2 regions of the Shewanella sediminis HAW-EB3 genome follow, and region 2 is predicted to be linked to the other one. Evidence: riboswitches for the same ligand, from Rfam matches in the RefSeq annotation. Region 2 holds a riboswitch; the other holds the start of a gene.
What was found. Region 2 has a riboswitch for lysine ahead of lysC (lysine-sensitive aspartokinase 3). Riboswitches for the same ligand answer to the same signal wherever they lie in the genome.
Positions count from the first base shown of each region.

Region 1: another riboswitch for lysine. It lies ahead of SSED_RS07495 (Na+/H+ antiporter NhaC family protein); the one in region 2 lies ahead of lysC (lysine-sensitive aspartokinase 3).

Region 1 covers NC_009831.1:1,709,179-1,725,671, forward strand. The annotation lists gene SSED_RS07470 (amidohydrolase family protein) at 1-1,037, opposite strand, end outside; gene SSED_RS07475 (amidohydrolase family protein) at 1,034-4,108, opposite strand; gene SSED_RS07480 (H-NS histone family protein) at 4,268-4,660, opposite strand; gene SSED_RS07485 (electron transfer flavoprotein subunit beta/FixA family protein) at 4,981-5,730, shown strand; gene SSED_RS07490 (electron transfer flavoprotein subunit alpha/FixB family protein) at 5,730-6,653, shown strand; lysine riboswitch at 6,810-7,029, shown strand; gene SSED_RS07495 (Na+/H+ antiporter NhaC family protein) at 7,111-8,676, shown strand; gene SSED_RS07500 (M3 family metallopeptidase) at 8,817-10,985, opposite strand; gene SSED_RS07505 (thymidine kinase) at 11,266-11,844, shown strand; gene SSED_RS07510 (hypothetical protein) at 12,018-12,455, opposite strand; gene SSED_RS25090 (prepilin-type N-terminal cleavage/methylation domain-containing protein) at 12,587-13,150, opposite strand; gene SSED_RS07520 (3-oxoacid CoA-transferase subunit B) at 13,549-14,205, opposite strand; gene SSED_RS07525 (CoA transferase subunit A) at 14,222-14,935, opposite strand; gene SSED_RS07530 (hydroxymethylglutaryl-CoA lyase) at 14,949-15,839, opposite strand; gene SSED_RS07535 (acetyl-CoA carboxylase biotin carboxylase subunit) at 15,841-16,493, opposite strand, start outside.
Region 2 covers NC_009831.1:957,054-973,546, forward strand. The annotation lists gene SSED_RS04165 (S9 family peptidase) at 1-486, shown strand, start outside; gene SSED_RS04170 (HDOD domain-containing protein) at 679-1,821, shown strand; gene SSED_RS04175 (aspartate aminotransferase family protein) at 2,296-3,513, shown strand; gene astA (arginine N-succinyltransferase) at 3,649-4,668, shown strand; gene astD (succinylglutamate-semialdehyde dehydrogenase) at 4,677-6,137, shown strand; gene SSED_RS04190 (DUF1338 domain-containing protein) at 6,365-7,162, shown strand; gene SSED_RS04195 (class 1 fructose-bisphosphatase) at 7,309-8,298, opposite strand; gene SSED_RS04200 (S9 family peptidase) at 8,556-10,853, shown strand; gene arcA (two-component system response regulator ArcA) at 11,282-12,001, opposite strand; gene SSED_RS04210 (DUF3293 domain-containing protein) at 12,580-13,017, shown strand; lysine riboswitch at 13,183-13,358, shown strand; gene lysC (lysine-sensitive aspartokinase 3) at 13,493-14,845, shown strand; gene SSED_RS04225 (succinylglutamate desuccinylase/aspartoacylase family protein) at 14,932-16,038, shown strand; gene SSED_RS04230 (S8 family serine peptidase) at 16,132-16,493, opposite strand, start outside.

The DNA.
Region 1 (16,493 bases), 750 kb from region 2:
GATGAGAAACCCAATGCAAATGGGACCTGCGCCTGTTTGAGCAGGGCGGGGATTTTAAAGCTCATCTCTATGGGCTCATCTTTACGCATCGGCAAGCTTAGAGTTCGAGTATAGATCACTTTTGCCTCTATCTCGTTTAAAAGTTCCGCGAGTCGCCAGGCGTCATATCCGCCAACGATAATTAACTTAAATTGATAGCGTTTTGCCAGAGCGGCGGCTTCCTCTATCTGTTTTTGCGTGTTGGCGTGCACAAACAGCTGAGCCTCTCCCCGATAGAGCGGCAGCATTGATTGCCAGCGCATATCGAGCTTACTCTTAGTCTCGGCTTTATGGGCCAGATAGTAGCGATAACCGTCGGTGAATGCGTCCGATATCTGAGATACCCGATCTTGGTAATCTTTTCTTTGTTCCTCTCTTTTTTTCGTATCACTGGGTAGAGGTTTGAGTCTGGGCCAATAGAGGTGAAAGGCTGTCTGTGTCGGCACAATCGCCTCTTCGACGGTCCAACTATCCAGCGATACCAGAGCCGATTGACCAGCTAAGCTTTCCCCCCGGGGGACAATCTGAGCATGACTGATGCCATTGACTCTGACGGTCGGGATGATCTCCGAATCCGGGTTAAAGGCGGTCAATGCCTCCAGTTGCGGATTAATTTCACCGACCTCATGGCTGTCATTACTCGGACGCATCATCTCAACTTCGACTAAGCCTAAACTGGTATCCAGCGCGATGAGTCCCGGGTAGATATGTTTCCCGCTGGCATCATAAACTGTCGCCTCGGGAGCGACGAGCTCCTTGCCGATGGCCATTATATTGCCATCTTCTATTAACAGGTCACTATCGGCCTTTACCCCATCGACGGCCGTGTGAATCGTGGCATGTTTAAAGAGGATGGCGGATGTCTGAACCGGCGCAGGTAAAATATCATGGGCCTGAACGGGCATGATGAATGTGCTCAGCATGACGAAGGGGAGGGCTAAGCTATTTTTTAAGACCCCGGATAAGCTTGAGCCTATTTTAATGTGTCCGTTTATCATAGCGAGCTCCTTCCTTGGCTGGATTGTTTCCAAACATCGAACTGAGTATCACAATGCCATTCGGGTTCGCTCTTATCTTCGATGACCTCTCCGGGCGGCAGTGTACTTTCGCTCTCTTCACTGGATAATATCTTTTGAATGAGCTCGGCTCGTTCTGCTGCAATGGACTGCTGCGCCAGCTTATCCTGTTTACGGTCGAAGTAAGGCTTACCCTGGATCCAAGTCGACTCGACCTTAGCGTAAACCGATAGGGGGTTGTGATCCCACAGTACAATATCGGCCTGCTTGCCCTTGGTGATCGAACCTAAATCGGTGTCTACTCCTAGTTGTATCGCAGGATTAATCGTAATCATCTTCCATGCATCTTCGGCGGACATATGACAATACATCATAGATTTGGCCGCCTCTTGATTTAAGCGTCGCTGCATTTCATAGTCATCTGAATTAATGCTGGTGAGTACGCCTTTGTTCTGCATCAGGCAGGTGTTTTGAGGGATCGCATCATAGACCTCAAATTTATAGGCCCACCAGTCGGAGAAGGTCGACGCAGATGCGCCGTGGTCGGCCAACTCCTTTGCAACCTTATACCCCTCGAGAATATGGGTGAAGGTTTTGACTTTAAAGTCGTACGCTTCGGCTAAGCGCAGAAACATTAAGATCTCCGATTGCACATAGGAGTGAATGTGAACATCTCTTTGCAGATCGAGTACTTCTGCTATTGCCGCTAATCGATAGTTAGGCTTAGGTGCAATGTGACGACGTTTTTCACTACTTCTGAGGTATTTATAGGCTTTAAGCTCCTGTTGATAGGCGCGGGCCTCATTAAATGCCTCACTGAAGAGAGACTTGACCCCCATACGGCTCTGGGGGAAGCGGCGGGTAAACTTGTCGCCCCAGTTACTCTGTTTAACGTTTTCACCTAAGGCGAACTTGATACTGGCCGGCGCCTGAGTGTATTTGAGGTTCGCTGCACTCTCTCCCCATCGCATCTGAATCACCTGTGCCTGTCCACCGATAGGGTTGGCACTGCCATGTAATAGTTGCGCCGTGGTCACCCCCCCGGCCAATGCACGGTAGATGGCGATATCATCGGGGTTAAGGATATCCCCTATGCGAACCTCAGAGGTAATAGCGTCTGAGCCTTCGTTGGTGCCACCATTGATAGCGATATGTGAGTGTTCATCGATAATACCTGCCGTCAGATGCTTACCGCTTGCATCGATAAGCCGGTAACCGGATGGGGTGGACAGGTTTTTACCCAGGCGTTCAATTTTACCCCGGGAGATGAGCAGATCGGTATTTTCCAGTATCCCCTGTTCATCGGAGGTCCAGATGGTGGCATTGCTGATATGCAGTTTCTCTGATCCAACTGAGCCCTCAATACCATAGGCGACATTAGGTTTAGTGAGCCTGGAGATGAGGGAACTCTCAGGTTTATCCTCTGCAAGTGGCGCAGCGATCAATTTTTCTGTGAGTATTCCAGCTATCGGTGTCAGGGTGTTGTGCTTATCCAGCATACGTCCACGCAGTCCCTGACTATCGAACCATAGCGTAAACCGGTTGACCCCTTCGAATCCGGCGTCGCTCATTTCGGCCGTAAAGTTCAGCCTTTTATCGTGATAGGAGACATTTGATAGCGTTATCTCCTGTTCGCCGCTGGAAAGCGTGCCGGTAATTTTATCACTGTTGGCTTTGCTATTATCCAACGTGAGGTCCAGGGTTAGATCGCCAATTTGGAGCTGGTAGGTTAAATCTAATAGTCGATCGTTTCGGTCAATGAGTTGCAGCTCATCACCTTGCAGCCATACGCTGTGTATGGAGCCATCTTTAAATAGGTTGCCCTTGGAGACGACCAGATCGGCCATATAGCCGGGTTTTAATCGGCCGCTGAAGTCTGCGATGCCGGCTACCTCTGCTGCTTCGGTCGTTAATGCGGCTAATGCTGTATCTTCACTAAGGCCATACTCAATAGCCTGTTTAAGCCTCGGCCAGAAAGCATCGCTTTTAATACCATGTTGAGTTAAAGCGAAGGGCACCTTGGCGCGCTCAACCGTCATCGGATTAGCCGGAGCGCGATCCCAATGTCTCATCTTTGCCAGTGAAACCTCCCTTTCTGCATCATCGTCACCGACCTCGGGTGCTGCAGGAAAGTTCAGAGGCAAAATTAAACCGTAAGAAAATGCACTGAGTTCATCAATACGCGCATATTCTTTACCGTTTCCTAATAGTGTGGCCTTGATCTCATGATCGATTGAAATTTGAGCGGCTCTTAGTTGGTCGTTTAGATTATCGGTATCGAAGACGATCTGCTCATTTTCGATATTTGAAAGTTTATCTAAGGCATTATTAAATTCGACAATGTTATTTCCGGTTTTAGAAAATGATTTGCTCTTATTCTCTTTATACCAAGTGGCATCGGCTAAGGTTTGCCTAATAAGCGCAATGCTTCCCATTAATGATGTGGGGTAGTCTTGGGGGGAGCTGCCTTTATCGAATGCTAAGAAATGAGCCGAATTCGAGCGATATATTATTTCATTCGCCGTTTTATCAGCTAGAGATAATGTAACGCCCTGACCGCGGAATATTCCATCCTGATAGCTGCTTTGTACACTTGTGAAACCATTGTTTATCCATTTGTTAGCTTGTTCACTATTAGGGTAAACATAGTTAAACCATTCTTTTTCTGAATGAATTGCCCCATTTTTGGCGTTGCCGCCTATACGCTTTATTTCATAAATGGGTGGTGTGGCTTCAACTTTAGGATATTCAAACTCGATGCCGTAATCGGTAAAGGGGTCAATAAAGCCGGGGTAGATGGTATAACCTTTTAAGTCGATGACATATGCCTGTGAAGGCACCTTATTATTTTTAATTATCTCGATAATCTTATTGTTTTCGATTAGAAGTGTCGCATCATCGAGTATCTTACCGGGTTCTATCATGAGTCTGGCATGGGTGAGTGCCGTTGTTTTAGGAGTATTATCAGTTAGTTGGTCATTTGCTTCCACTGCGGAGACATAGGGAAGTACTAAAGCCGCGAGTATGATTATTGTTTTTATTTTGCGATTCATAGTAGGGGTTATATCGATAAACGAAACATGAGGGAAAGGTTATCTTAATCTTTATGTAAACACCAATTCCTCATAGTGTTTTAACTTAATTAAAAACGCTTCTTAGAGGCATAAAAAAACCGGCCAGGCCGGTTTAATATAGAATGTACTGATGTAAGGTTAGATGAGGAAGTCATCCATGTTACGGCCTTTATCGAGTTCATTTTTAAATACAGTCGGCATACGGCCTTGGCCAGTCCAGGTGATGGTCTCACCATTAGCATCGATTGTATATTTAGCCGGACGAGGTGCGCGCTTCTTAGGAGCAGGTTTAATAGCAGCAGTACCTAGATCGTCAATCGATAACCCAACAGCTTCCATCTGCTTACGGATTTCATCGATTTTAGCATTGCGATCAGCCATTGCAGCATTAACAGCTTCAGCTTCTGATTCTCTTTCCGAGATAATTTTATCGAGCTTGACGGCTAATTCTTTTAAATCTTCAACAGACAGTTCTTTGACTGCGGCTTTAAAACGACGGCCATGAGTTAGTATTTCAAGAAAATCGCTCATAATTATTGGGGTCCAATTAATAAAAGTAAGTAACAGATATTTCTGATGGATAATAATAGGAATTAATAGAGCAAGTATCAAATAGTATTTGTATTTATTGCTCAATAATTAAATATATCATATAAACGGCTCATATTTTGATTATTTAAATAACCAAAAGTAACCAAAAATAACCATTTTGAACAAAGCCCGCTTCAAAAATACAAACGGTCGTTTGAATCGCTGTTGACGTTAACGTTAACAGCACGTAAAGTGAGTCTACTTAAGTGTAGGTTCACCCCTACTCCAACTCCGCTAGAATATGACGTAAAGGAAGCCCTATGAAAGTATTGGTGCCAGTTAAGCGCGTCGTTGATGCTAATGTAAAAGTCAGGGTTAATGCTGACAATACAGGTGTCGATACCGCAAATTTGAAGATGGCGATAAACCCTTTCTGTGAAATTGCTGTAGAGGAAGCCGTACGCTTAAAGGAGGCCGGAGTGGCTTCTGAAGTTGTTGTGGTTACTGTGGGCCCTAAAGCGGCTCAAGAGCAGTTACGTACCGCTATGGCTTTAGGTGCAGACCGAGGCGTTCATATTGAAACGGATGAGGAGTTGGTGCCTCTGTCGATAGCAAAATTACTTAACGCTGTGCAGAGTAGAGAAGAAGCACAACTTATTATCTTAGGTAAGCAATCTATCGATGGTGATAATAACCAAACTGGTCAGATGTTGGCAGCCTTAGGCAAGATGCCCCAAGCTACGTTTGCTTCAGAAGTTAAGGTTGAGGGAGGTCAGTTAGCGATCACCCGTGAGATAGACGGTGGATTGCAAAGCATTACTCTGCCGCTTCCAGCCGTCGTTACTGCCGATCTGCGTTTGAATGAACCGCGTTATGCCAAGCTTCCTAATATAATGAAAGCCAAACGTAAGCCGTTAGATACCCTCTCTATTGATGACTTAGGGGTAAGCCTGAAGTCTCATCAAAAAGTATTGAAAGTGACACCACCTGCCGAGCGTAAAGGTGGTGTGATGCTTGCGTCTGTTGCAGAGCTTGTTGAAAAGCTGAAAAATGAAGCGAAGGTGATCTAATGGCAATTTTAGTAATAGCAGAACATGATAATGCCAGTTTAAAACTGGATACTGCCAAAGTTGTTGCCTGTGCTCAGGCTATCGGCAGTGATGTGGATGTGTTGGTTGCCGGACACGAATGTGGCGCCGTTGTTGAAGCGACCACTAAACTGTCTGGTGTTAGAAGTGTGTTGGTTGCCGATGCGGCCGTGTACGCTAACGCTTTTGCAGATAATACTTCTGAGCTGATCGTAGGCATCGCTTCAGACTATGAACATATTTTGGCTGCGGCTACGAGTCACGGCAAAGATATGCTTCCTCGTGTTTCGGCGCTTCTAGATGTGGCTCAACTGTCAGAGGTCGTTGAGGTGGTTAGCCCTGATACTTTTGTTCGTCCAATCTATGCGGGTAGTGCAATGGCTACTGTGCAGAGTCTTGATGATAAGAAAGTGATGACGGTGCGCTCTAGTGCATTCGATGCTGTGGCTAACGATGGCGCCGCTGTGACGGTATCAATCGAAAAAGTCAGCGATTCACTGTCTCAGTTTGTATCCCAGAGCCTGACAGAGTCCGAACGCCCGGAACTGGGTGCTGCTTCAGTGGTGGTATCGGGTGGTCGTGGCTTGGGTAGCAGTGATAACTTCGCTATTTTAGAGCAGCTTGCCGATAAACTGGGTGGCGCTTTAGGCGCATCTCGTGCGGCCGTTGACGCAGGATTTGTTCCCAATGATCTTCAAGTGGGTCAAACGGGTAAAATTGTCGCGCCGGATCTCTACATTGCGGTGGGGATCTCCGGTGCTATTCAGCATCTTGCCGGGATGAAAGATTCAAAAGTTATCGTCGCAATCAACAAAGATCCAGAAGCGCCAATTTTCCAAATTGCCGATTACGGCTTGGAAGCCGATCTTTTTGAAGCGGTTCCACAACTGCTCGAGCTCGTATAGGTATGTGAATGCAATGTGATGCGCAGGTTGCCAGGGCATTAATTTACACTAAATAAGCGTGAACTCGATCACATTGAGCGGCTTTGGGGTAGAATCCTCAAAGCCGCTTATGTTTTTATGACCTTCACGTTTTTTGGAGCCATTCCAATTAACGTCCTGAGAAGTAGAGGTGCATTAAATATCAGTAGTGATAGCCAGGGTGATTCCGTTTATCTATCATGAAAGGATTTGATGCCGAAGTAGTAAAACATATCAAGGTTTACTGCTGGGGCTGACATCGAATAGGTGCGGCACTGCCATAGTATTTCTTATCCGGAAGATAAGAAGATTTTATACCTTTTAACATAGGGTATTGCTATGGAGCGCTACTGATAGGACAGGTGTTTTCTGAGATATTTCTAGTATCCCACCAGTTCAGTCGCCCTCCATTCGTACTTAAAACGAAGAAAATACATCAATGACAACTTTAAGTTATGCCGATTCGGCACTTTCATTGCTACCTCCTGTGGTTGCGATTTTGCTGGCGATAGTTACTCGTCGGGTTTTACTCTCTTTAGGGATAGGAATTTTACTGGGTGTGGTATTGATCACCGACTTTTCGGCGGTGAGTTCCGGTCAGTATCTGGGTGAGCAGGTTGTAGGGCTCTTCTGGGACGATGGCAGCATCAATAGCTGGAACATCTATCTGTTAGGCTTCCTTATTTTACTGGGCATGATCACGGCGCTTATCACGGTCAGTGGCGCAGCTAAAGCCTTCGCCGATTGGGCTCGCACTAAGATCAGAAATAAACGCGATGCAAAATTACTGACCATGTTCTTAGGTTGCGTCATATTTATCGACGACTACTTTAATAGCCTGGTCGTGGGTAGTGTTGCCAGACCCTTAACGGACAGGTATTACATCTCACGCAGTAAGTTAGCTTATCTGCTTGATTCTACTGCCGCACCGATTTGTGTTATCTCACCGGTTTCCAGCTGGGGTGCCTATATCATAGCGCTGATCGGCGGTATCTTAACGGCGCATGGTTTTACCGATTCCGGACATCTGAGTGTGTTTATCCAGATGATCCCGATGAACTTCTATGCCATCTTCGCTCTTTTATTGCTGCTTTGTGTCGCCTTCATGGGGCTCGATATCGGTCCTATGCGCCAACATGAGCTCAATGCGCAAAAAGGTAACCTTTATGATGAAGCGAAAGGGTTACCACCAGGGGCCAACTCGGATCTACCCGAGGCCGATAATGGAAAAATCTTAGGTCTGTTCCTGCCTATTACCGTGCTGGTGTTTGCGACTTTTTACTTTATGGTCAGCAGCGGTGGCGATGCATTAGCAGCCAAGGGGCTGGAGTTTACTCTTCTGGGCGCATTTGAAAATACAGATGTTGCATCTTCACTATTTTTCGGTGCTGCAATCGGTTTCGCATCTACACTTGCATTAGTGCTTTTCCAGGGGCTGAATAAGTCATATATCCTTCAGGGTATGGTTGCCGGCGCACGCTCTATGTTGCCCGCTATCTACATTCTTCTTTTTGCCTGGACGATTGCCGGGGTGATTGGCCAGCTCGAAACGGGTAAGTATATGGCAAGCTTAGCGACGGGTAATATTCCCTTTGCACTGCTGCCTGCCGTGTTATTTGTGCTTGCCGGACTGACTGCGTTTTCGACCGGAACGAGTTGGGGAACGTTTGGTATCATGTTGCCGATTGCCGCTGATATGGCGATGGGGACACATACCAATATGATGTTACCTATGTTGGCATCGGTACTCGCCGGGGCGGTATTCGGAGATCACTGTTCACCTATCTCAGATACCACCATTCTCTCATCGACAGGGGCGAATTGTCACCATATCGACCATGTGATCACTCAGTTGCCTTATGCCTTGATTGTTGCGGTGATAAGTTTAGCCGGTTACACAGTACTGGGTTTCACCGAGTCTTTAGCCGCAGGTTTCGCTACCTGTAGTATCTTGTTTGTCATCTCGGTTATAGTGCTTAAGATTAAAGTGAACAGGAGAGCCTGATAAGTTAAGGCTATCGGTTTTAACACTATCGGTTTTAACACTATCGGTGATAAAAGCTGTATATAAAGAAAGCCACTCATAATGAGTGGCTTTCTTATATTTGATAGTAAACGGTTTATTCTTTAGCTGAACACTTGTGGTTACTTGTCCAGGCCGCGGCGTTTAAGCAGGGCCTCGGTTGTCGGCTCTTGTCCCCTGAATGCTTTGTAAGCTTCCATTGGGGCGACACTGTTACCGACCTCTCTGATCGTCTTACGGAATTTCATGCCTATTTCACGATTTAATCCGCCTTGAGTTTGAACATAAGCGAAGGCATCGGCGGCGAGGATCTCACTCCACATGTAAGCGTAATAGCTTGATGAGTAACCGCCCGGGAAGGCGTGAGCAAAATAAGTTGATTTATAGCGAGGTGGAACCGCTGGCAGGTCTACACCATGCTTTTTCAACGCGGCGGCTTCGAAACTGACGACATCCTGCAATGGCGCTCCCGCTTTAAGTGAATGCCACTCTAAATCCAACAGGGCGGCCGACATATATTCTAATGTGTCGAAGCCTTGATTGAAGCTGCGAGACTTTAACAGTTTATTGAGCAGATCTTCGGGGATAGACTCACCTGTTTCATAGTGTTTAGCATAGTTTTCCAGCACTTTTGGATGGGCGGCCCAATCTTCTTCGAATGTCGATGGGAATTCGACAAAATCACGGGATACGGCGGTGCCGGATAAACTGGGGTAGGTGACTTTCGAGAACATACCATGGGTGCCATGTCCCATCTCATGGAACATGGTAGTGACTTCATCATAACTGACGAATGTTGGCTCTCCATCGGGGGCTTTTTTTATGTTCATCACATTGACGACAACAGGTTTACTGTTCAATAAGCCAGATTGAGTGACAAATGAGCTCATCCAGGCACCACCACGTTTTCCTTCCCGTGCGAAGTAATCGGCGTAGAAGATGGCCATGCTGCTGCCATCGTTATCAAACATCTCGTAGGCCTTTACATCCGGATGGTAAACCGGCAGATCCGGGCGAGGCTTGAATGTGACACCATAGAGATCCTCTAGGGTGAAAAATACGCCATCTTTGAGTACGCGATTAAATTCGAAATAGGGCTTTATCGAGTCACCGTCGAGATCAAATTTCTCTTTACGTACCAGTTCGGCGTAATAAGCCCAATCCCACGGTGACAGTTCAAACTCGCCACCGGTTTTGGTTATCATGGCTTGAATATCGTCGGCTTCTTTCTGAGTGTTGGCGATGACCGCTGGAACCATAGAGCCAAACATCTTATAAACGGCTTCTGGGGTCTTAGCCATCTGAGGCGTTAAGCGATAGTCTGCCCAGCTTTCATAGCCAAGTAACTCGGCTCGCTCCGAGCGTAACTGTGCCAATCTGGCCACTAAACTGGCGGTCTCATTTTCACCACTGAGGCCACGGTTCGATGACAGCTCCCATACCTTTTGGCGCAGCTCTCGGTTATCGAGTTGAGACAGTACAGGTTGGCGTGTGGTGTTGGTGATGTTGAGCTGGTACTTATTGCTGTGACCATTTGCATCGGCGTCAGCCTTGGCTGCCCTGATTGCACTTTCAGACAGGCCTGCGAGCTGCTGCTTATCATCGATAACCAGGGCTATCTCTTTTGTCATACGCATCAAGCGTTGTGCAAACTCATTGGTCAGTGTCGATTGTTCCTCATTGAGGACGCGGATCTGCTGTTTCTGACTATCGGTGAGTTTGGCTCCGGCCATCACGAATCTTTGGTGATATTTCTCTATCAGCCTTATCGCTTCTGGTGTCAGATCTAGTTCATTGCGAGATAAGTAGAGGTTGTCAATTCGTTTAAATAGTTTGGTATTAAGATTAATGTTGTCAGAATGAGCCGCCATCTTAGGGGCCATCTCACCTTGAATGGCTCTGAGGGTCGGGTTGCTGTTCGAGCCGGCTAAATTATAGAACACTTTCGACGTGCGATTTAATAGCTCACCACTCGTTTCTAAAGCAACTATGGTGTTGGCAAACGTCGCCGGTTCCGGATTGTTGGCAATTTCAAGGACTTGTTGGTAATGCTCTGTTATTCCCTGTTCTAATGCCGGCTGAAAGTGCTCATCCTTTATCAGGCTAAAGTCTGGCGCTTGATATTGAAGTGTACTGGCTTGAAACAGTGGGTTCTGAGTTTGCAGGCTCTGAGTTTGTAAGTGCTCAGTTTGCGATGCTGAAGTCGATTTTTGCTGAGTCGTTGCAGTACCGGAGCAGGCGCTCAATGCCAGTGTTGCGGTAATCGTTACCGCCAGTAGTGTTTTGTGCATGAATTGATGATTTCCTTTTGGTTTTGCCTTCAATCTAGCAATTGTTTATTAAGCGTATCTGAAACAGCATGAGTGTTGCTTTTGGTTAATTTACTTGTGCTAAATAGTTCAAAATACGTAGAGATTTCTATCTGTTCTTCATCATTGGATGAAGAGGCTATGATAATATGATTTTGTTCTGATTAAGTTGATGCTATGCACACTGTGGCCGGATTCAGCGTGATTTTGATGAAGTAAAAGTGTTAAGATATTGCAGAATTTAAGCACTGGGGATTTCAGTTTGGCGCAACTCTATTTTTATTACTCGGCGATGAATGCCGGTAAATCAACTTCTTTATTACAGTCCTCTTATAACTACCGCGAACGCGGAATGAATACCTTAGTGATGACGGCATCTATCGATGACAGATATGGAGTAGGTAAAGTCGCGTCAAGGATCGGTATAGAAACCGAGGCTCAGGTGTTTGCAAGCGGCGATAATCTGGCCAATATGATTGAAGCTGCACTCGAAGAGCAGCCGCTGCATTGTATCTTGATTGACGAGTCACAGTTCTTAAGCAAAGAACAGGTAAAACAGTTGACTCACGTCGTCGATAACTTGGATATTCCCGTCCTGTGTTATGGTCTTAAAACCGACTTCCAGGGTGAACTTTTCACTGGTAGTCAATATCTGGTCGCATGGGCCGATAAGTTAGTCGAACTTAAGACTATCTGTCACTGTGGCCGAAAGGCGAACATGGTCGTGCGCCTCGATGGTGAAGGTAAGCCGATGCAGGAAGGCGAGCAGGTAGCGATAGGTGGCAATGAGAGTTACGAGTCAGTTTGTCGTAAACACTTCAGAGAGTTCCTTTGGGATTAGACTATTAATATAAGTGCTTATTTGCGGTAATGAAGTTACGTGGTTCTAAGTTCCGTCGTAAACACTTCCGTGAGTTCCTTTGGGACTAAGCTTAGCTATAAGCTATAAGCTATAAGCTATAAGCTATATGTGATAAAAGTAAACGGCGAGATAAGGTGACTTATCTCGCCGTTTTAATCTAGTTTAGACAGCAAGTGGCGGACCTCTTCACGGGTGTCATCTATCGCATCGACTACCGCCACGGCGCTCGATTCACTGTCAGGCATACTTTGCCAGTTAGATTGCCACGCCAGCTTGAGCTGTTCCGCCGATTCCTCGACCTTCGCCTCGGTTATCATACCCAAGTCGGCGATCAAGTTGACCTTAATCCAGCCTCTCCTCGGGTTTCCTGCGACCGGATCTTTATCATAATGTGCCGCGTATACGATCCCTTCGAGCTCAGAAAGTTGCAGCAAGAGTTCGAAACTTGCCGAGCGCATATTACTGTTGTATTCGCTGATCTCCATACGCCAGACATTATAACTGAACCCCACCAGGGCAAATAACATGCTGAACACAGCGGTGATTTGGAAAATTGATATTTTCTGATCACCTTGCAGGCTGAGTCTCATATGGGCCCCCTTAGAGTCACTTACTTAACGGCCTTTCTTTTAATTTAGTTAAAACATGCATGAACTGAAATAGTAGTTAAACCTACCAAATTTATCTATGAGTACTCAAGAGGTGAGTATACTTTTAAGAATTAGCAATCGTCGGTGACGGCACGAACATAATAGCTATAGGCTGGAACCGGAGAGCGATATTCGACGTGGCATTTGAACTTCTCACTTTGGATATCTGCTAACTTGTCGGCAAATTTCTTGGGGACGGCAGCAAATGAGCCGTTAGCACCTGTGCCGAATACAAAATCTTCGTCGGATAATCCCATAACCGTTGTGAAGTTATCCTCTACTATGGTATCTGATTGAGAGGTTCCTGCTGCCATCGGGTAGCCACTTGATACGTACAGACGGGTGCCCGATACATCTACATAGAAGTAACCTACGTTTCTATCCCAGTTCGGATGGTTGTTACATGTCCCATCACAGTCTTGCTTATCAGCGATGCCGTCGATCTGGGTTTTACTGTGCACTATCTGATTCATCGAGGCGATAGAACCTGCAACTCCTTCGAGGCTAGATGTCTGTGCTTCGCTACTCAAAGAGAGAAACTTAGGCGCTGCGATGACACTTAATATGCCCAGAATAATGATCACTATGACCAATTCAATCAGGGTAAAACCTTGCTGTAGTTTATTTGAGCTCACAATCGTATATTTCATATTACTAATAATGGGCGAAATATACTGAAATTCAACTTGCCACACAAGTAATCTTCAGAGTATTTACGAATAAAACATCAACAATTTCAATGTGTAAATGATTGGTGGTTGTTTTGTGCTCAATTGGTTTTTGGTTGGTTATCACTTAGTGTGGGGGTGGTGCTTATTGGTTTTGAATATGTTGTTGATGTTATGTGTGAGCGTTTTTTTATCAATAACTTTACCTTTGGTTGTGATTTTAGCTGTCACAGGGCGTAACTCATTGATACGTGTGTAAGTATGGGTGCGAGGTTGAGTTAGGAGAGAGGCTAGATTATAAAAAAGCCCAGATTAGGTCTCTGGGCTACCAAGAAGCTTGTGTTTCTCATTAAGAGGGGAAGGTATTAGAACTTCATCTCTGGTACATGTTCAGGGACGATAAGTTTACCTGCTGTCTTAGCCACGATCTCTTCAACGCTAACGCCTGGAGCACGCTCTAATAGATGGAATGCACCATCTTTAATCTCCATGAAAGCTAAGTCGGTTAGTACGCGCTTGATGCAGCCAAAACCTGTCAGGGGCAGCTCGCACTTAGGCAGTAGCTTCGAGTTACCCTTTTTATCGGCATGCATCATGGTGACGATAATATTGTCTGCACCAGCGACCAGGTCCATGGCACCGCCCATCCCCTTGATAAGCTTTCCGGGGATCATCCATGACGCGATCGAGCCCTGCTCGTCAACCTCGAAGGCACCCAATACGGTAAGATCCACATGACCGCCGCGGATCATGGCGAAGCTTTCTGCCGATGAGAAGAAAGAGGCGCCATCGACGGCCGTGACCGTCTGTTTTCCAGCGTTAATCAGATCTGCATCTATGGTCTCTTCGGTGGGAAATTCTCCCATGCCAAGTAGTCCATTCTCAGATTGCAGCATGACTTCTATATCTTGTGGGATATAGTTAGCCACTAAGGTGGGAATACCTATGCCTAAATTAACGTAAAAGCCATCTTTAAGTTCCTGGGCTACACGTTGTGCGAGTTGTTCTCTGGATAATGCCATGATGTCTCCCTCCCTTTTAAAGAATAACCGGTGCGGCTTTAACGGTACGTTGCTCGATACGTTTCTCAAACTTGCCCTGAATGACACGGTTCACGTAGATACCGGGTGTGTGGATATGATCCGGGTCTAACTCTCCGGGCTCGACGATCTGCTCCGCCTCAACCACAGTGATCTTGCCAGCCGTAGCCATCATAGGGTTGAAGTTTGCCGCGGTTTTACGGAAGACTAAATTCCCCATGGTATCGGCTTTCCATGCCCGTACTAAGGCGAAGTCGGCAGTCAATGCAGGCTCGAGCACGTAGTGGCGACCATCGATCTCCCGGGTCTCTTTACCTTCGGCGATAGGGGTACCATAGCCCGTTGCGGTAAAGAAGGCCGGGATCCCGGCGCCGCCCGCACGGATTTTCTCTGCCAGCGTCCCCTGAGGAGTCAAAATCACCTTCAGCTGGCCCGATAGCATCTGCTGCTCGAAGGTGGCGTTTTCGCCGACATAGGAGGCGATCATGGTATCTATCTGACGACTCTTAAGTAGTAAGCCAAGGCCGAAATCATCGACTCCGGCATTGTTTGATATAGCGGTCAGGCCGCTGACTCCGGACGTAACCATCTGTGAGATAAGCCCTTCAGGAATGCCGCACAGGCCAAACCCGCCGACCATTATGGTCATATCATTACTTAAGCCTTTAAGAGCTTCTTCATAACTGCCAACAACTTTATTGAGTCCTGCCATTATTTTTGTCTCCTTATTTGCCCATCGCTTGAGCGACCTTTGAGCCGGTTGTTTTGCCCAGTGTCTGACTTATTGCATCTCCTGCACTCGCTAACAAGCGCAGATCGATGCCGGTATCTATCCCTAATCCATGCAACATATAGACTAAATCTTCGGTGGCTAAGTTACCCGATGCACCTTTGGCATAGGGGCAGCCACCGAGGCCCGCAACCGAAGAGTCGATAACGCTCACTCCGGTTTCTAAACAGGCCAGAATGTTGGCCAGTGCCTGGCCGTAGGTATCATGAAAGTGTAGTGCGAGTTTGTCGACAGGAACCTTGCGGCTCACCTCTTCAACCATTTTACGGGCATTGTGCGGTGTGCCAACGCCTATGGTGTCACCCAGTGAAATTTCATAACAGCCCATCTTGTAAAGGATTTCAGACACCCGAGCGACTTCACTCGAGGGGATATCTCCTTCATAGGGGCAGCCCAGCACACAGGACACATAGCCTCTGACCGGAACATTAGCAGCCTGAGCCCGCTCTATTACAGGAATAAAGCGCTCTATCGACTCCTCGATGGAGCAGTTGATGTTGCGTTGACTGAAGCTTTGAGAAGCGGCACCGAATATGGCGACTTCGTCGGCTCCCGCGTCAAGGGCAAGTTCCAGTCCCTTTAAGTTGGGGGTCAAGGCGCTGTAGGTCACGGCGCTGTTTCGGTTGATGTTTTTAAGCACCTCTCCCGAGTCGGCCATCTGTGGTACCCACTTGGGAGAGACAAAGCTCGCAGCCTCGATACGCTTGATGCCAGCATTGGCTAAACCTTCTATTAAGGCTATCTTGTCTTGCGTGCTGACACTCTTTTCATTTTGTAAGCCGTCACGGGCGCCAACTTCGAAAATACTGACCTGATTTGGAAGCATCTCAAGCCTCACTTTTTTCAGTTGGTGCTTCATTGGCTGTTACTTCGACCAATAGGCTACCGTCGCTGACCAGTTCTCCCGGCTCGAAGAAGAAAGCTGAGACTACACCATCGAAGGGAGACTCGATGGTGTACTCCATCTTCATCGCCTCCATCACCATCAGACCTTGCCCTGCGCTCACGACGTCACCTTTCTCTACTAAGTGGGTGACGATAGTGCCGTTCATCGGCGCCTTTAGTTTATCTTCCAGACACTCCTGCTCTTCATCTATTTCTGTTTGAATCGCACGGAAGTGATAACTGGTCGAGTTGATAAACAGGGTGAAGTCATCGCCTGTCTGGCTGACTGGAACCTTGACTTTGTGACCACTGGTTTTGTGTGTGTCGCTACAATTGGCGTGGGCATGGTTTGAGATCTCAGCGTGCAGCATCTCACCCTTTAACTCGCCCTTTAGCACTAAATGGCTGCCATTAAGCTCAAGTTGATAGAGGGACTGTTCACCCACTAAGGTTTCAGTGAGCTCAAGGTGCTGAATGTCATGGTTATCATCGAGAAGAGCCACATTATGCAGGCTTGCGCTATTTAGCCTGAACCCGCTTACGGCTCCCCAGGGAGAGTAAGGGTCCTGACTGTTGATGGCGCACGCTTTGGCCT
Region 2 (16,493 bases):
GAAGTTGAGGATTTGAAGGATGGTGTGAGCTGGATGGCCACTCATACTAATGTTGATGCAAGTAAAGTCGGCACCTATGGCGGTTCCTATGGGGGCTTTTTGACCTTTATGGCACTGTTTACAGAGCCTGAGCTTTTCCAGGCTGGTGCCGCACTGCGTCCTGTGACGGATTGGGCACACTACAATGCACCATACACCTCAAACATACTTAACACTCCTGATGTAGATCCTATTGCCTATGAGCGAAGCTCACCCATAGAGCATGCCCAGGGGCTGCAAAAACCACTACTCATCATGAGTGGCGTATTAGATGACAATGTCTTCTTCCAGGATAGTGTTCGTCTGGTACAGCGCTTAATTGAGTTGGAGAAGCCGATGTTCGAGACAGCAATTTACCCGGTAGAGCCTCACGGGTTTAAGCAACCTTCGAGTTGGCTAGATGAATACCGTCGAATCTATAAACTATTTGAGCAAGAGCTGAAATAAGTAACGGTTGGAATAATAAAAGGTCTCTGTTTAGAGACCTTTTTTATGGAGCTTGTTGGATAACATGATAGTTTTTGCTTCGATTCGCTATAGAATTTTGAGTCGTTTAGTTGAAACTCCATCATAATCAGTGGATTCAGGGTAAATTATGCTAAATTATAGTGATAGATAACGATTGGAGATATGTAGACAGTGGCGATATCGGTAGCGGGGGGGGTTAGACCCGGGAAAGTCATAGAGATTGAGCATAGGCTATACCAACAACTCATTGTTGGTAAACAAAAGTCTGGATCTATGTATGATGAGCTCGATGCCGAACTTGAGGCTGACGCGAGTAAGCTTGCTATCGAGCGGGAAGCCATTCTGGAAAGATTAGCGAAGCAGATCCAGGCTAAACAGGTATTTGAAGAGGTTTCCACTCAACTGATAAACACAGTTAATAATGCCATAGGCCATCAGTTAGCTTCGCCCGATTCGATACTAACCTACTCGGGGATTAACGAAAATCAACTGCTTATTTTAGAGCTTTTGCAACGTAAAAATTTGGATCTTAATCGTCTTAGCCCACTTATAACCGAACAGGCTTGGCTTGCAAGAGATCTGCTTAATATTGTCAACAGCCCCTCTTTCAGACACCGTAGGCCACAACGCTCCGATGTTAAAGTTACCGATATTAAGCTGGTGCTTAACTTCATCGGTGTTGAAAATCTCAAATTACTGGTCCCCTATTTCTGTCTTCGAAATTGGCTACCCTCAGGCCATGCGAATCTGTTGTGGACCACCAGAAAATTATGGCGTTATTCTGTTGTGAGTGCGATAGCAGCCCAAGCATTAGCAAAGCTGCATGATATGGATGGTTCATTTGTTTATACCTGTACGTTGCTTAGTCAGATGGGCGCTTCCGTCGTACTAAAAAACAGCGCTAAGTTGTTCGAGGAGATCTGGGGGGAGTGGCTTCGTGAAGCCAGTGACAGTCGGGATAAAGAGCTTTATGATGCTGTTGTGGCAACAGAATTTCCAGCCCAAAAAGTATATCAATTAGTACTGCAGCATGGGAGTGCGCTCAATTGGCAACTGCTCTATCAATTGAATTTCGAAGACAGTGCAATGGCCACAGTTTTAGCCGAACTTGATAATAACCTGAGCTATAAAGAGTTATCTGATGGGGCGGCGATGGTGGCCCGAGCGAACTGTTTTGCCAAAATAGTCTTGCTGGAGGAGATGCGACAAATTACCCCTCAAGAGAAACGTATAATGTTCGATTATTATGAGCTCTCTGAACAGGAAATCATTCGTTTAAAAGGCCAAAATTACCGTAAGTTAGATATCATTTAAGGTCTCCCCAACTTTGTTGCTTCCTTATCTTCATTTCTTAATTTTATAAAAAGCCCTCTTCATTTTTGTGAGTGGCTTTCGGCTTGGTATTGATGTTTATGTCAGGTTTATACCAATTGGTATTACTCTATTAAAAAGTAGTTAATCTCACCCTCATCAGCTGTTCTGTTCGGTTATCTATGCATATACCGTGCATACTTAGCCGTATTTGTCTCGAATAACTTTTTTTATGACTAATTATGCTTAAAACCCCCGCCATAAGCGCTTGTATAATTCTTAAACTCAACTCTTTATGCATTAAATGTGCACCGATGCTCGTACTTGAGTGTAAGAAACTGGTATTTTGATCACATTTTCGTTATTAATGTCACTTAAGCAATCTAAATAATCACCGCCATCAAGACTTTTGATAATGATAAAAGGCGGGAAGTAGTGGCTTTCAGAGCCATTAACAATAATAAAGGATGAGAAGGTATGAGCGTAAACAACACCCTGACAAGAGCCCAATTTGATGAAGTGATGGTGCCTAACTATGCGCCTTCGGCTGTAATTCCTGTTCGTGGAGAAGGTAGCCGAGTTTGGGATCAAGAGGGTAATGAGTTTATCGATTTTGCCGGTGGTATAGCAGTGAACTGTTTAGGACACTGTCATCCGGCACTGGTTGGTGCATTGAAAGAGCAGGGTGAGAAACTATGGCACCTTTCGAATGTGATGACTAATGAACCCGCTCTTGAACTTGCAACAAAACTGGTTAACGCTACGTTTGCAGACCGAGTGTACTTTGCTAACTCAGGTGCAGAGGCTAACGAAGCGGCACTTAAACTGGTTCGTCGTTATGCTATGGATAAGTTTGGCGTTGAGAAAGATCAAATCATCGCTTTCGATAAGGCGTTCCATGGTCGTACTTTCTTCACAGTTAGTGTCGGTGGCCAAGCGGCATACTCAGATGGCTTCGGTCCTAAGCCACAAAGCATTACTCACGTACCATTCAATGATATTGCCGCGCTCGAAGCCGTGATCTCAGATAAGACTTGCGCCATTATGATGGAGCCGCTTCAAGGTGAAGGCGGTATCATCGATGCTGACCCTGAGTTCCTCAAAGCAGTTCGTGCTTTGTGTGATAAGCACAATGCCCTGCTTGTATTCGATGAAGTTCAAACCGGTGTTGGTCGTTTGGGTGAGTTATATGCCTACATGCGCTCAGATGTTGTCCCTGACGTACTGACTACGGCTAAGGCACTTGGCGGTGGATTCCCGATAGCGGCTATGTTAACCACTAAAGAGATTGCCGGTCATCTTAAGATTGGTACTCATGGTTCGACCTATGGTGGTAATCCATTGGCGTGTGCCGTCGCTAATGCCGTACTCGATGTGGTTAATACTCCAGAGGTATTGGAAGGTGTTAAAGTACGTGAGCAGTTACTGCGTGATGGTCTAAATAAGATAAACGATAAGTATGGTGTTTTCTCTGAAGTGCGTGGTCAGGGACTACTGCTTGGTGCTGTGCTCAATGATAAATACCAGGGGCGTGCTAAAGAGTTCTTGGTCGCTGGTACTGCCGAAGGCCTAATGAGCCTAATCGCAGGGGCAAATGTCATTCGTTTCACTCCTTCACTGGTTATTCCTGAAGCCGACATCGCCGAAGGTTTAGCACGTTTTGAACGTGCTGTTGCTAAAGTCGTAGCGGCCTAAATGACTTAAAGAGTGCTGATTAATATCACGCACTCTTTTTTTGTCATTGGGAATACTTGAACCTTAACGATGATCTGCTTGTCTTAGAATGGATAGGGATCGTTGAGCGACAAGTGAAAGTGAGGAGATCCTGAGATGTTAATTATACGTCCAATCCGATCTAGCGACTTTGAAGCGCTTTATCAAATAGCAGAAGAATCCGGGCACGGATTTACATCATTGCCGGTCAATGAAGATCTACTAAGAAAAAAAATTGCCCGCGTAGAAGCTTCATTTCAAAAGCAGGTCGATAAGCCATTCGATGAAGGTTATCTTATGGTGCTTGAAGATACAGATACCGGCGAAGTCGTTGGTACATGTGGACTTGAAGCGGCCGTTGGAATGGAAGATGCCTTCTATCACTATCGATTGGGGACAGAAGTCTATTACTCAGAACAGATCGATGTGAGAAATGAGGTAGAAACGTTAACCCTGTGCCACGACTACACGGGAGCGGCTGAGCTTTGTACGCTTTTCTTGCGTAGTTCATATCGAAAGAACAATAACGGCAGAATGTTATCCCGTAGCCGTTTTCTGTTTTTAGCCCAGCACGCACAGCGATTCGGTGAAACTGTGATTGCCGAGATGCGCGGTGAGAGTGATGAAAATGGTAACTCACCATTTTATGATTGGTTACAGAAGCATTTCTTAGGTATCGACTTTGTCGAGGCCGATTATCTTTCCGGGCTTGGACAGAAAGCATTTATGGCCGAAATGATGCCTAAGAATGCCGTGTATGTCTGTTTATTACCGGAAGAAGCCCAGAAAGTCATCGGTGAAGTACACGCCAATACCCGTCCCGCACTGAACTTGCTGCAAGCCGAAGGGTTCAGGTGTCGCGGATATGTCGATATTTTCGATGGTGGTCCGACAGTTGAGTGTAATCTTAGCGATATTCGTTCCGTCAGAGAGAGCCGCTTATTGACTGTGAATATCGGCAATGCGCCTGAATCTGATACCAACTTTATTATCTCAAATACTCAATTAGCTAATTACCGTGCCACCTCAGGAATGCTTTTGCTGACCGAAGGTAGTAACGAAGTGACAATCTCTCCTGAACTCGCAGCAGGTTTATTGCTCGAGCAAGGTGACGAGATCCGCATTTTGGCTTTGTAGGAAGAAATATGACTCAATTTATTAAAGGCCAGTGGGTTGCCGGCCTAGGTCACGCAGTGACTTCAAAAAACCCAGCAAATAATGACGTTATCTGGAACAGCCAAACCGCGACGCCAGAGCAGGTTAATACCGCGGTTGAAGCTGCACGTGAAGTGCAGTTTGACTGGTTCATGCTGGGTTTTGAGGCTCGCCTTGCGATTGTCGAAGCTTACCGTGCCCAGTTAGAAGAAAATAAAGCTGAGATAGCCGAAACTATCGCTCAGGAGACCGGAAAGCCACAGTGGGAAACAGCCACCGAAGCCGGTGCCATGATTGGCAAGATTGGCTTGTCAGTAGCGGCTTACAATAAGCGCACCGGAACATCAGAAAATGATACTCCAGCAGGACGTGCAGTTCTTCGTCATAAGCCTCACGGTGTCGTTGCCGTTTTCGGCCCTTATAACTTCCCCGGGCATCTGCCTAATGGACATATTGTGCCTGCACTGCTTGCAGGTAACACTGTTGTCTTCAAGCCATCTGAGTTAACGCCTAAAGTCGCAGAGTTGATGTTGAAGCTTTGGGAGAAGGCTGGACTACCAGCCGGCGTTATCAATCTGGTTCAAGGCGAAGTTGAAACCGGAAAAGCGCTGGCATCTCACCCCCAGATTGATGGTCTGTTTTTTACCGGAAGTTCTCGCACCGGACATATCTTGCATCAACAGTATGCCGGCGAGCCCGGAAAAATTCTGGCATTAGAGATGGGAGGAAATAACCCTCTTATCATCAAAGGCGTTAAAGACAGTAAGGCTGCTGTACACGATATTATTCAGTCGGCTTACATCTCCTCAGGCCAACGCTGTACCTGCGCGCGTCGCTTGTATGTTGAGAAAGGTGCAGAGGGCGATGCTCTGTTGGCTCAACTTACCGATGCCGTTAAGCGTATTGTGGTTGGCGCCTGGAATGCTCAGCCACAGCCGTTTATGGGAGCGATGATCTCAGAAACTGCCGCTAAGGGAATGGTGGAGGCTCAACGTAACCTGGTTAACCTCGGTGGCCATTCATTAGTCGAGCTGACTCATATTGAAGAGGGTACTGGCCTGGTATCTCCGGGGTTAATTGATGTGTCTCAGGTTATCGAACTGCCTGATGAGGAGTACTTCGGTCCTCTGCTGCAAGTGGTGCGTTATACCGATTTCGATGAGGCGATCAAGTTAGCGAACAATACCCGCTATGGACTCTCTGCCGGGATCCTCGCCGATAGTCGTGATGACTATGAGTACTTCCTTGCGCGTATTCGTGCCGGGATTGTTAACTGGAATAAGCAGATCACTGGCGCATCTGGTGCAGCCCCCTTCGGTGGCGTAGGCGCATCGGGTAACCATAGAGCGAGCGCGTTCTATGCTGCCGACTACTGTGCTTACCCGGTTGCTTCTGTCGAAGCCGATGAAGTTAGCCTTCCCGCTAATTTGAGTCCTGGTTTGAGCCTTTAAGTAATAGGGCACTGAGCTATAAAAAATGAGGTGGGAAATATCGTTATGGTATTTCCCGCTTTTTTAGAGACACAGGAAAGAACACACCTCTACTCTCAGTAGACCTATCTCGTGAAAATAATAAAACACTTTTCGTGAAAATAATAAAAGACCTCTCGCGAAGAGAATAAAAGATTTTGCCCACGCAACTTGCGATAGGCGACACGATGCCGTTAAGGAAGAAATTGATGCACACAGATATTAACAAGCTTTTTGGATCCCTTTGGGATGATTACGTTGAAATGACGCCGTCAGCGGCTAAGGTTCATCAGCTCTTGTCCAAGGGCGACACCATTATTAACGACCATATTGCCCTGCGGACGTTTAATATTGAGAAGGTTAATTTGGCGGTATTGTCTGCCCACTTCGAAGCCTTAGGTTATGTTGATTGCGGCGATTATCATTTTGAAGCTAAGAAGCTTAAAGCCAAGCACTTTGAACACCCCGATGCGACTCAACCAAAAGTGTTTATCTCTGAGTTGCTTGTTGAAGAGTTTAGCGGTGAGCTGCAGACAATAATCAAAGGGTTAGTCGCTCAAATCGAGGATTCAGCCACATCGGCCGACAATTTCCTCTATTCTGGCCGTCATTGGGAGCTGGATTACACCACTTATGAAACCTTACTTGCAGAGAGTGAATATGCTGCTTGGGTAGCCGCATTCGGCTACCGTGCAAATCACTTTACGGTATCAATTAATCACCTGCCCGGATACAGCAGCATTTTAGATGTCAATGAAACGCTTAAGAGGGGGGGCTTTGTTCTTAACTCTGCCGGTGGTGAGGTCAAAGGCTCAGCAGAAGTTTTGCTTGAACAGTCTTCGACTATGGCAGATAAGATAGAAGTAGTCTTTAAAGACACTCAGAAAGAGATCCCAAGCTGTTTCTATGAGTTTGCCTTGCGCTACCCTAAGTCTGACGGAGAGCTTTACACAGGCTTTGTGGCAGCCTCAGCAGATAAGATCTTTGAGAGCACTAATGCAAGTTAATGCAAGTTAATGCGAGTGCAAGCTAACGCGAGCTAATCATTGTCATAAGTTAGCCATAAAAAAGGAGCCACAACGGGCTCCTTTTTTGTTACTTTGCTTATAGCTTATAGCTTATAGCTTATAGCTTATTGCTTATAGCTTACAACCTACAGTTGTGGCTCTTCGCTGTAATCTAAACCATGATAGTTCAGGCAGGCGTCGACTTCGTTAGCCGAACCTAAGATGACAGCCACACGCTGATGGATTTCACTTGGCTGAATATCCATTATGGTTTCATAGCCTGTAGATGCCTTACCACCGGCTTGTTCAACTAGGAATGACATAGGATTCGCTTCATACATCAATCTTAGCTTGTATGGCTTCTGCGGGTTTTTATTGTCTGTCGGGTAGGTGAAGATACCACCACGTGAAAGGACGCGGTGAACATCGCCAACCATAGCCGCTATCCAGCGCATGTTGAAGGCTTTCTCTCTCGGACCAATAGTGCCAAGCAGCAGATCGCTGATGTAAGTCTGCATAGGCGCTTCCCAGAAGCGCTGGTTAGACATATTGATGGCAAACTCACCCGTATCTTTACTGATGCTCATCGCTTCTGTGGTTAGCAAGTATTCATTGGTTTCTGGGTTTAAGGTGAAGAGTTGTACACCTTGGCCCGTTGTCAGCGCTAACATTGTCGATGGGCCATAAAGCACATAACCCGCAGCGACTTGTTGGCGACCCGCTTGCAGGAAGCTGGACTCGGATAGCTCACCCGTTGGGGCTGGAAGCACCGAAAAAATAGTGCCCACTAACGAGTTAATATCTATGTTCGATGAGCCGTCGAGCGGGTCGAAACAGACCAGATACTCGCCTTTGTCACCGACTTCGACAATATAATCTTCCTCTTCCGATGCCAGACCGCGAACGGTGTCATCGCCCTTTAACGCATCTTTGAGCATATCGTTGGTGATAACGTCGAGTTTTTTCTGTGTCTCACCTTGAACATTTTCTTGCTCAGTCGCACCGAGTACACCGGCAAGCGCGCCGTGGCGTACGGCATGACTGATCTCTTTGGAGGTGTTAGCTAAGGTATGAATAAGCTGAGTCAGAGAGGCATTTACCCCTTGTGAAGTCAGGTTTTGGGCCAAGGTCTGCATGTTATTTCCTATGACAATTTCGAGTTTAGGTTCGAGTTGAGGTCGGTAAACTTTTATTTGTGCGGATCATACCTGAGATCGAACCTTTTTTCAGCGTAGCCTGGGCCCAAATGTGTGGCAAATAACGACTGTTGTTGTTTTATCGGACTTTAGTGCACAATGACGGGCGATATTTTTGTTCAATCATCACAACATCCAGCGTGTGGTTGTGATGGTTGGCTGTATTACTAAGATAGATTTCAGTCCAGGAAATAATAATGACAAAAAAATGGATAACCTCAGCTCTTATGGCGGTGCCTATGCTTCTATCCACCCAAGTTATTGCAAGCCAGAATCAGCTATCTCAAGCTGAAGTCAATCGAGGCATAGTGACGGGTGAGATGCTGAAAAAACTCTCGAAAGCGGGTAAATCCCCCCTGTCAATCGAGCGTATGTATGCCTCACCGGCGTTAGCGGGGACGAGTCCCCGAGGGCTGAAATTATCTCCCGATGGTAAAAGGGTCACCTATTTAGCCGGACGTCAGGATAATCAGCATTTTTATGACTTATGGCAGATGAATGTCGAATCTGGAAAACAATCTATCTTGCTCGATGCCGATAAGTTAACCATAGGTGAGCTCTCCGATGAGGAGAAGGCGAGACGTGAACGCCAACGAATTTATGGCCAGGGGATCATGGAATATTTTTGGTCTGATGATAGTCAGGCAATACTAATTCCAGCATCCGGTGTCCTTTATTACTACTCATTGAGCGATAACAAGGTGACACTTCTACCTACAGGCGATGGGTTTGCTACCGATGCTCGCCTCTCACCCAAAGGGAAGTATGTCTCATTCGTGCGTGATCAAAACCTATTTGTCTTAACGTTGAAAGATATGTCGCTGGTGGAGATGACAACGGACGGTGGTGGCGCGATTAAAAATGCCATGGCCGAGTTCGTGGCACAGGAAGAGATGGACCGCATGACGGGCTACTGGTGGTCGCCGGACGAGAGCGCCATTGCCTATACCCGAATCGATGAGTCTGATGTTGAACTGGTTACGCGTAACGAGATCTATGCCGATGGCATCAAGCTGACCGAGCAACGTTACCCATATGCCGGTAAGAACAACGTTAAAATCTCATTAGGCATCGTAAAACTTACCAGCAAAAAAGTCAGTTGGGTCGAGCTTGGAAAAGAGCAGGATATCTACCTGCCCAGGGTGAAATGGTTACCCGATAGTAAACGCCTCTCATATCAGTGGCAAAGCCGTGATCAGCAGGTACTCGATCTTCGACTGGTTGATATCGAACGAACCGACACGTCTAAAAATCTGGTCGAAGAGCGAAGTGATGCCTGGGTAAATCTCAACAATGATCTGCACTTCCTGAAGCAGCAGGAGAGCTTTATCTGGGCCTCAGAGCGTAATGGTTTTAATCATCTTTATCTTATTAATTTAGATGGCGAAGTGAAGAAGCAGCTGACATCGGGCGGCTGGGTTGTCGATGGTGTTGAGTTTGTCGACGAGAAAGGGGGTTGGATCTATTTCACCGGCCGTAAAGATACCGCCGTTGAACAACATCTCTATCGTGTAGCCCTAACGGGTGGCGAAATTGAAGGTGTGAGTCAACGCCGCGGCATGCACTCACCGGTTTTCGCCGAGAAAGAGGCTGTATATCTGGATTATTTCAGCTCTCTGATGCAGCCTCCTCAAGTCAGTTTACACGGCGATAAGGGCCAACATCTTGCTTGGGTTGAACAGAATAAGCTGGATTCGACTCACCCACTCAATGAGTATCTGGGATTGTGGCAGGTGCCTGAATTCGGGCAGGTTAAGGCCGAAGATGGTCAATCACTTCAGTATCGCCTGTTTAAACCGATAAACTTCAATAAAGATAAGCAGTACCCTGTCGTAGTACGTGTCTATGGCGGCCCACACGCGCAGCTGGTCGTGAACAGTTGGAGCGAACATGATTACTTTACTCAGTACCTGCTTCAGCAAGGTTTTATGGTATTCCAGCTCGATAACCGTGGCTCGGCTCACCGCGGAACCCGGTTTGAACATGTTATCTACAAACATCTGGGTGAGGCGGAAGTTAACGATCAAAAAGCTGGTGTGGACTACTTAAGAACGCTGCCCTATGTGGATGGTGATAATATCGCGCTTTATGGACATAGCTACGGTGGTTACATGGCTCTGATGGGGTTATTTAAGGCTCCGGATTATTTTAAGGCGGCAATCTCTGGTGCGCCGGTGACCGACTGGGCGCTTTATGACACCCATTATACCGAGCGCTACCTTGGCCATCCTGAAAAGAATGCTAAGGGCTATGAAGCCAGTAGTGTGCTTCCCTATGTGAAGAATTATCAATCGGGTCTGTTGATGTACCACGGCATGGCGGATGATAACGTGCTTTTTGAGAACAGCACTAAGGTTTACAAGGCGCTGCAGGATGAAGGTAAGTTATTTCAGATGATCGATTATCCCGGCTCTAAGCACTCGATGCGTGGTGAAAAAGTCAGAACACATCTGTATCGCTCACTGGCAAACTTTCTGGAAAGAGAGTTGAAGTAGGGGGAGTCAATAAGAGTCTAGGTTCTAGGTTCTAGGCTCTAGGACCCAGGACGCTCACTACGTGAGCTAATCGACGCCAGCGTTGCTGGCTGTAGAATCTAAGATGACACTCACTGCGTGAGTTAATCGATGCCAACGTTGTTGGCTGTAGGAAAGGGATTATGTCGAATGCTTGTAGCTTTATCTTTTCCGATTAGAGCCTAGCTCGTCCAATAGGCGCAAGCCGTCCGCGAAACGATAGGTCGAAGGCTGACATCTTTGTTTTTTTCGATCTTAGAATTTCGAACTTCATAAATGTTTCAGACACAACGAAGATTTTATACCGTCCATGGTAAATCTTCATAAATGTTCCAGACATAAAAAAGCCAGTCGTTAGACTGGCTTTTTTAATGGATAGCAAGATAAGCGCTAGCTTTATGCTTATTCCTTTATGCTTCTTCTAGGTTACCGCAGAAACGATAACCTTCACCGTGGATCGTTGCGATGATTTCTGGCGTATCAGGTAAGCTTTCAAAGTGCTTACGGATACGACGAATAGTTACATCGACAGTACGGTCATGTGGCTTAAGCTCGCGACCAGTCATCTTCATCAGAAGGTCGGCACGGCTTAGGATCTTGCCTGGGTTCTCAACGAAGTGCAGCATAGCGCGGAATTCGCTACGTGGCAGCTTGTAAGATTCACCTTGTGGGCTAACCAAAGAACGGCTGTTAATTTCAAGGCTCCAACCGTTGAAGCGATAGTACTCAACGGCACTCTTCTCTTCTGATTCGGCGCCAGTGCTGTTAACGCGAGTCAACAGGTTACGTGCACGGATAGTCAGCTCACGTGGGTTGAATGGCTTAGTGATGTAATCATCAGCACCAATCTCCAGACCCAAAATCTTATCAACTTCATTGTCACGACCCGTTAGGAAGATCAGACCAATGTTATTGATTTCACGAAGTTCACGTGCTAACAAAAGACCGTTTTTACCAGGAAGGTTGATATCCATAACAACCAAGTTGATTTTGTTTTCCTGCATGGCTTTATGCATCTCTGCGCCATCATTGGCTTCAGTTACCACATATCCTTCGGCCTCGAAAATACTTCTTAGCGTGTTCCGGGTAACGGCTTCATCTTCAACGATCAGAATGTGCGGGTTTTGCATATTAATTTACCTAATTTGTTCAAATCTGTTCTAACCATGAGCGTGTAATATCTTGGCGATAGTGACGCTCGAACTTGTCATGTTGACTATTTACTGCTCTAGTAGGTGCTTTCAAAACTGGCCTGAAACAGCAACACGCTTCCATGATTAGTAAAGTATGCGTATCTCAATAAATGTAACGCGAGCTGTATCCACTTCGATTAACAATAGCGGAGATTAGTTCCCCTAGAATTAAATTTTTTTGAAGTTAAGATGTGAAACTCAATATAGTTCACATTTTATACAGGAATCTGGCTAACTCTTTGTTCACTGTCAGATCTATTTGTAACAAAAAGCTTCTTACCTTTTAGTGATGGTAAGCGAATCAACACAGACTATTGTACTCGTTTTAGGCATTTGTTAACAAATGAAATGTTAACAAATTTATCCGTGGATATGATCTAAATCACACTGACTGCTGTAAGTGGCTGATTTTGTTGAGTGCGGTAAAAAATTGTGGTGTGACCTGTGTCACGCCGCTGGGAAGATATATTGGATTTGCTATAATCTTCTGAATCAAATTGGGGAACATGATCCAGATGAGTGAGTCAAACAGCCAGTGGCAATGCTATCAAGAAGCAGAGTTTCTTTTTACACAAGCATTATCCTCTGAACTTTCATTTGCAATAATTACCGCACATAACCCAAAAGGGCAGATCCTCTCAGCCTGCCAAAATCGTCTTCTCGACAGACGGCTTCAATTCGAAATTCAACAATTGCATAGGCCCTATCGTGCCATGATTGGTGCCTCAGCCGATCGCTGTCATATGGAGAAGAGTTGGGCCGTTTCGATAGATAAGGCATCAGCAATACGACTTGGTTGTCAATTTAATCAAAATGCGATCTATTTTGTCGAGCATGATAAATTGCAACTGGTCCCCTGCCTTTTATCCAAAACTAAACAGCAAGAAGAGGTGGTGATCGGCCCTTTTTCACCCCGGGTACGTTTAGTTAACGAGCTGCCTGATTTTGACTAAAGGTTAAGAGCACCTCTTTTTAATCTGAGATCGCTTCTATCTATATGCGGAGGATGATTTTTTATCATCATTGGCACTTTGCCATCTTTATTTATTGACTTAATTGGTCAAAATTTGATAATTTTTATATTCCTTCTTCTGACACTTATTTAAGTGTTCGGAATTGGGTACAGAAGAGGAGCGTTAACTAGGTAGTAAGTTTGAAGAGGCCAAACTCTGATGACGACTTATGAGGGAGATTAGCGCCGAGATATTGATATATTTTGACGTATACAATATCGGTCATTTGGGCTGAATCCCATCGATTGTCACCTGTTTATTGGTGGAGAGCTTCTGGTGATGATCGTCATTTCCCTTCTTGGGGTGCGTAATCTTTGCACCAGGCTCTTCGAACGAATTATGTTCGGAGCGTAATAATGATAGTTTTATATCCCTGTTTTTCTGGCCTGTGTCTACTTTGTGTGGAGGCCGAGTCATGTCCCTGATTGTTGCTAAGTTTGGTGGTACCTCTGTCGCAGATTATCCTGCGATGAGTCGCTGTGCCGATATTATTCTTGCTAACCCCGATACTCGCCTTGTCGTCGTCAGCGCTTCAAGTGGCGTCACCAATCTTCTGGTTGAGTTGACCCAAGAGCAAACCTGTGATGAGCGTCGGATGCAGCTCATTAAGAAAATTGCTCATATTCAATATCAAATACTCGATGCTTTGGGCAGTCCACAAGAGGTTGCCGCAAGACTAGATACCGTGCTTAGTCGTATTTCATCGCTTAGCGAAGAGCTCAGTCGAAATAGAAACAAAGCGACAATGGATGAGTTACTCGCCCAAGGTGAGCAGTGTTCATCGGCTCTATTTGCTGCGGTACTCAGAGAAAAAGGGGAGGCGGCCAGTGCGTTCGATGTCCGTCAGGTGATGCGAACAGATAGTCACTTCGGCCGGGCAGAACCTCAAATTGAGCAAGTTGCCCAGCTCGCCGCTAAGCATTTAGCACCACTACTAAGCTCGCAGCGAATAGTGACGCAAGGTTTTATCGGCGGTGATGAAAATGGGAGTACGACAACATTGGGTCGGGGTGGCAGTGATTACTCCGCAGCGTTATTGGCTGAGGCCTTGAAAGCGACCGCTGTCGAAATCTGGACCGATGTGGCGGGGATATACACGACCGATCCTCGCCTGGCACCAAAAGCCAGCCCCATCGCTGAGATAAGCTTTAATGAGGCTGCTGAGATGGCAACCTTCGGTGCTAAGGTGTTGCACCCTGCGACAATTTTACCGGCCGTAAGGCAAAAGATTCAGGTGTTTGTCGGTTCCAGTCGTGAACCAGAAAGAGGCGGGACCTGGATCCGTCATCAAGTTGAAGATGAGCCGGTTTACCGGGCCGTTGCGGTTCGTCGTGATCAAACATTACTGAATCTCCATAGCCTGCAGATGCTTCATGCTCAAGGCTTCCTGGCTGAAACATTTGCCACTCTGGCAAGACACAAGATCAGTGTCGATTTGATCACGACCTCTGAAGTGAACGTCTCATTGACGCTAGATAAGACGGGTTCTGATTCCGCGGGTAATGGCCTGTTGAGTGAAGCCCTGCTGCAAGAGTTGTCACAGCATTGTCGCGTTAGAGTCGAAGATGATTTGGCATTAGTGGCTATTGTAGGCAACAAGATCGCTTCTACTCCAGGTGTGTGTCGCCGGGTATTTGAGGTATTAGAGCCTCATAATGTGAGAATGATCTGTCAGGGGGCCAGCCCTCACAATCTCTGTGTGTTAGTGTCCGAATCTGAAGCGGCTCAAGTTGTGAGTGCACTTCATAAGAACCTGTTCGAGCAATAGTTTCTAGAACGATTGTTTTGAGCATTAGTTTCGAGCATTAGTTTTGAGCCATTGTTTTGAAACTACTAGTTGGCAAAGGATAAATAATGAGCGTTACCCAATCGTCGCTTAAGATAGGTGAATTGGCCACGGGTCCAGATCTTACGGTTCCGATATTCAGCTTAAAGGCTGAAAAAGCAACGGCGCCGAGTGTCTATATTCAAGCCAATGTTCATGGTGCCGAGGTGCAGGGTAATGCCGTTATTTATCAGCTGATGCAGCTGTTAGAAGGGTATAGCTTATGTGGTGATATCACACTTGTTCCCTTGGCTAACCCTTTAGGGATCAATCAAAAGAGTGGTGAGTTTACCTTAGGCCGTTTCGATCCCATTACCGGTGTGAATTGGAATCGGGAATATTTAGATCATAAGTTAGATGTTGCAGTCTGGTATGAAGCACATCAAGAACTGAGTAACCCAGAGATCTTTATTCGTTTCAGAGAGATGCTGGTCGAGGCTTGTCATCAGCGCCTGTCCGGCGAATGGGGCGTCACCTCTGGACATCAGCAAGCGGTTAACCTTCAGCTGATGGCACATAAGGCTGATATCGTCTTAGACCTTCACACAGGTCCAAAGTCCTGTAAACACCTCTATTGTCCTGAATATGAGGCCGACGCTGCATCGCTTTTCTCTATTCCCTATACCTTACTTATTCCCAATGAGTTTGGTGGTGCTATGGATGAGTCTGTTTTTTGTCCATGGTGGCAGCTAAGTAACCATATGAACGCTATTGGCCGTGAATGTAAGGTGCCAGTTTCAGCCTTTACCTTGGAGTTAGGACCTCAGGAGTACATTAACCTCGAGGATGCGCTTGTTGATGCTAAAGGGATTTTAGCTTACCTGAGTTTCCGTGGCGTTATCGCTCAAGAAGTTGAGCCTGCAAAGATGTCACGTTATGCCTGCTATCTTAAAGATTATAAAAAGTATCATGCGCCTATGGGAGGAATGGTGGAATATCTGGCAAGGCTAGGCGAACCCCTTGAGGCTGGAAGCCCGTTGGCAAATATTCTTCGGCTGGATCTTTATGGTAGTGAACGTGTGCTTACGCCACTGAGTCTGAGTCAGGACTGTGTGCCTATTTTACATTTTGCCTCAGCATCTGTGTATCAAGGAACTGAGATGTATAAGGTGATGACGCAGGTGTTTGAGATATAATTTTGAAACAACGCTAAATTATTTTAAAAGTCACATATAAAAAGGGAGCCATCAGGCTCCCTTTTCGGTTCAACAGTCTAACTTACGATTGCATTAACGCTTACGGCGACGCAGGCCTGCAAAAGGAAGCAGTAGCATAGTCAACCACCCCAGTGAACCACCAGAGGTGTCCTCTTTGACTGAATTTACAGTGATTGTTGCCGTGCCCGCTTCACTCTCTAACTCACCATCGGAAGCAACGACAGAGAAGACAAGCTCATGATCGCCAGATGGAGCGGTAAAGCCGATACTTTCGCCGCCATTGGTAAACTCAACACTCGTGCCGCTTACTTGTGTCCAGGTGTATGTCAGATCATCACCATCAACATCACTGCCATTGGCCGATGCTTTAACAGCGAATCCTTCGGTGCTGGACATACCTGATGGGCTCACCTTAGGTGCATCGTTGACATTAT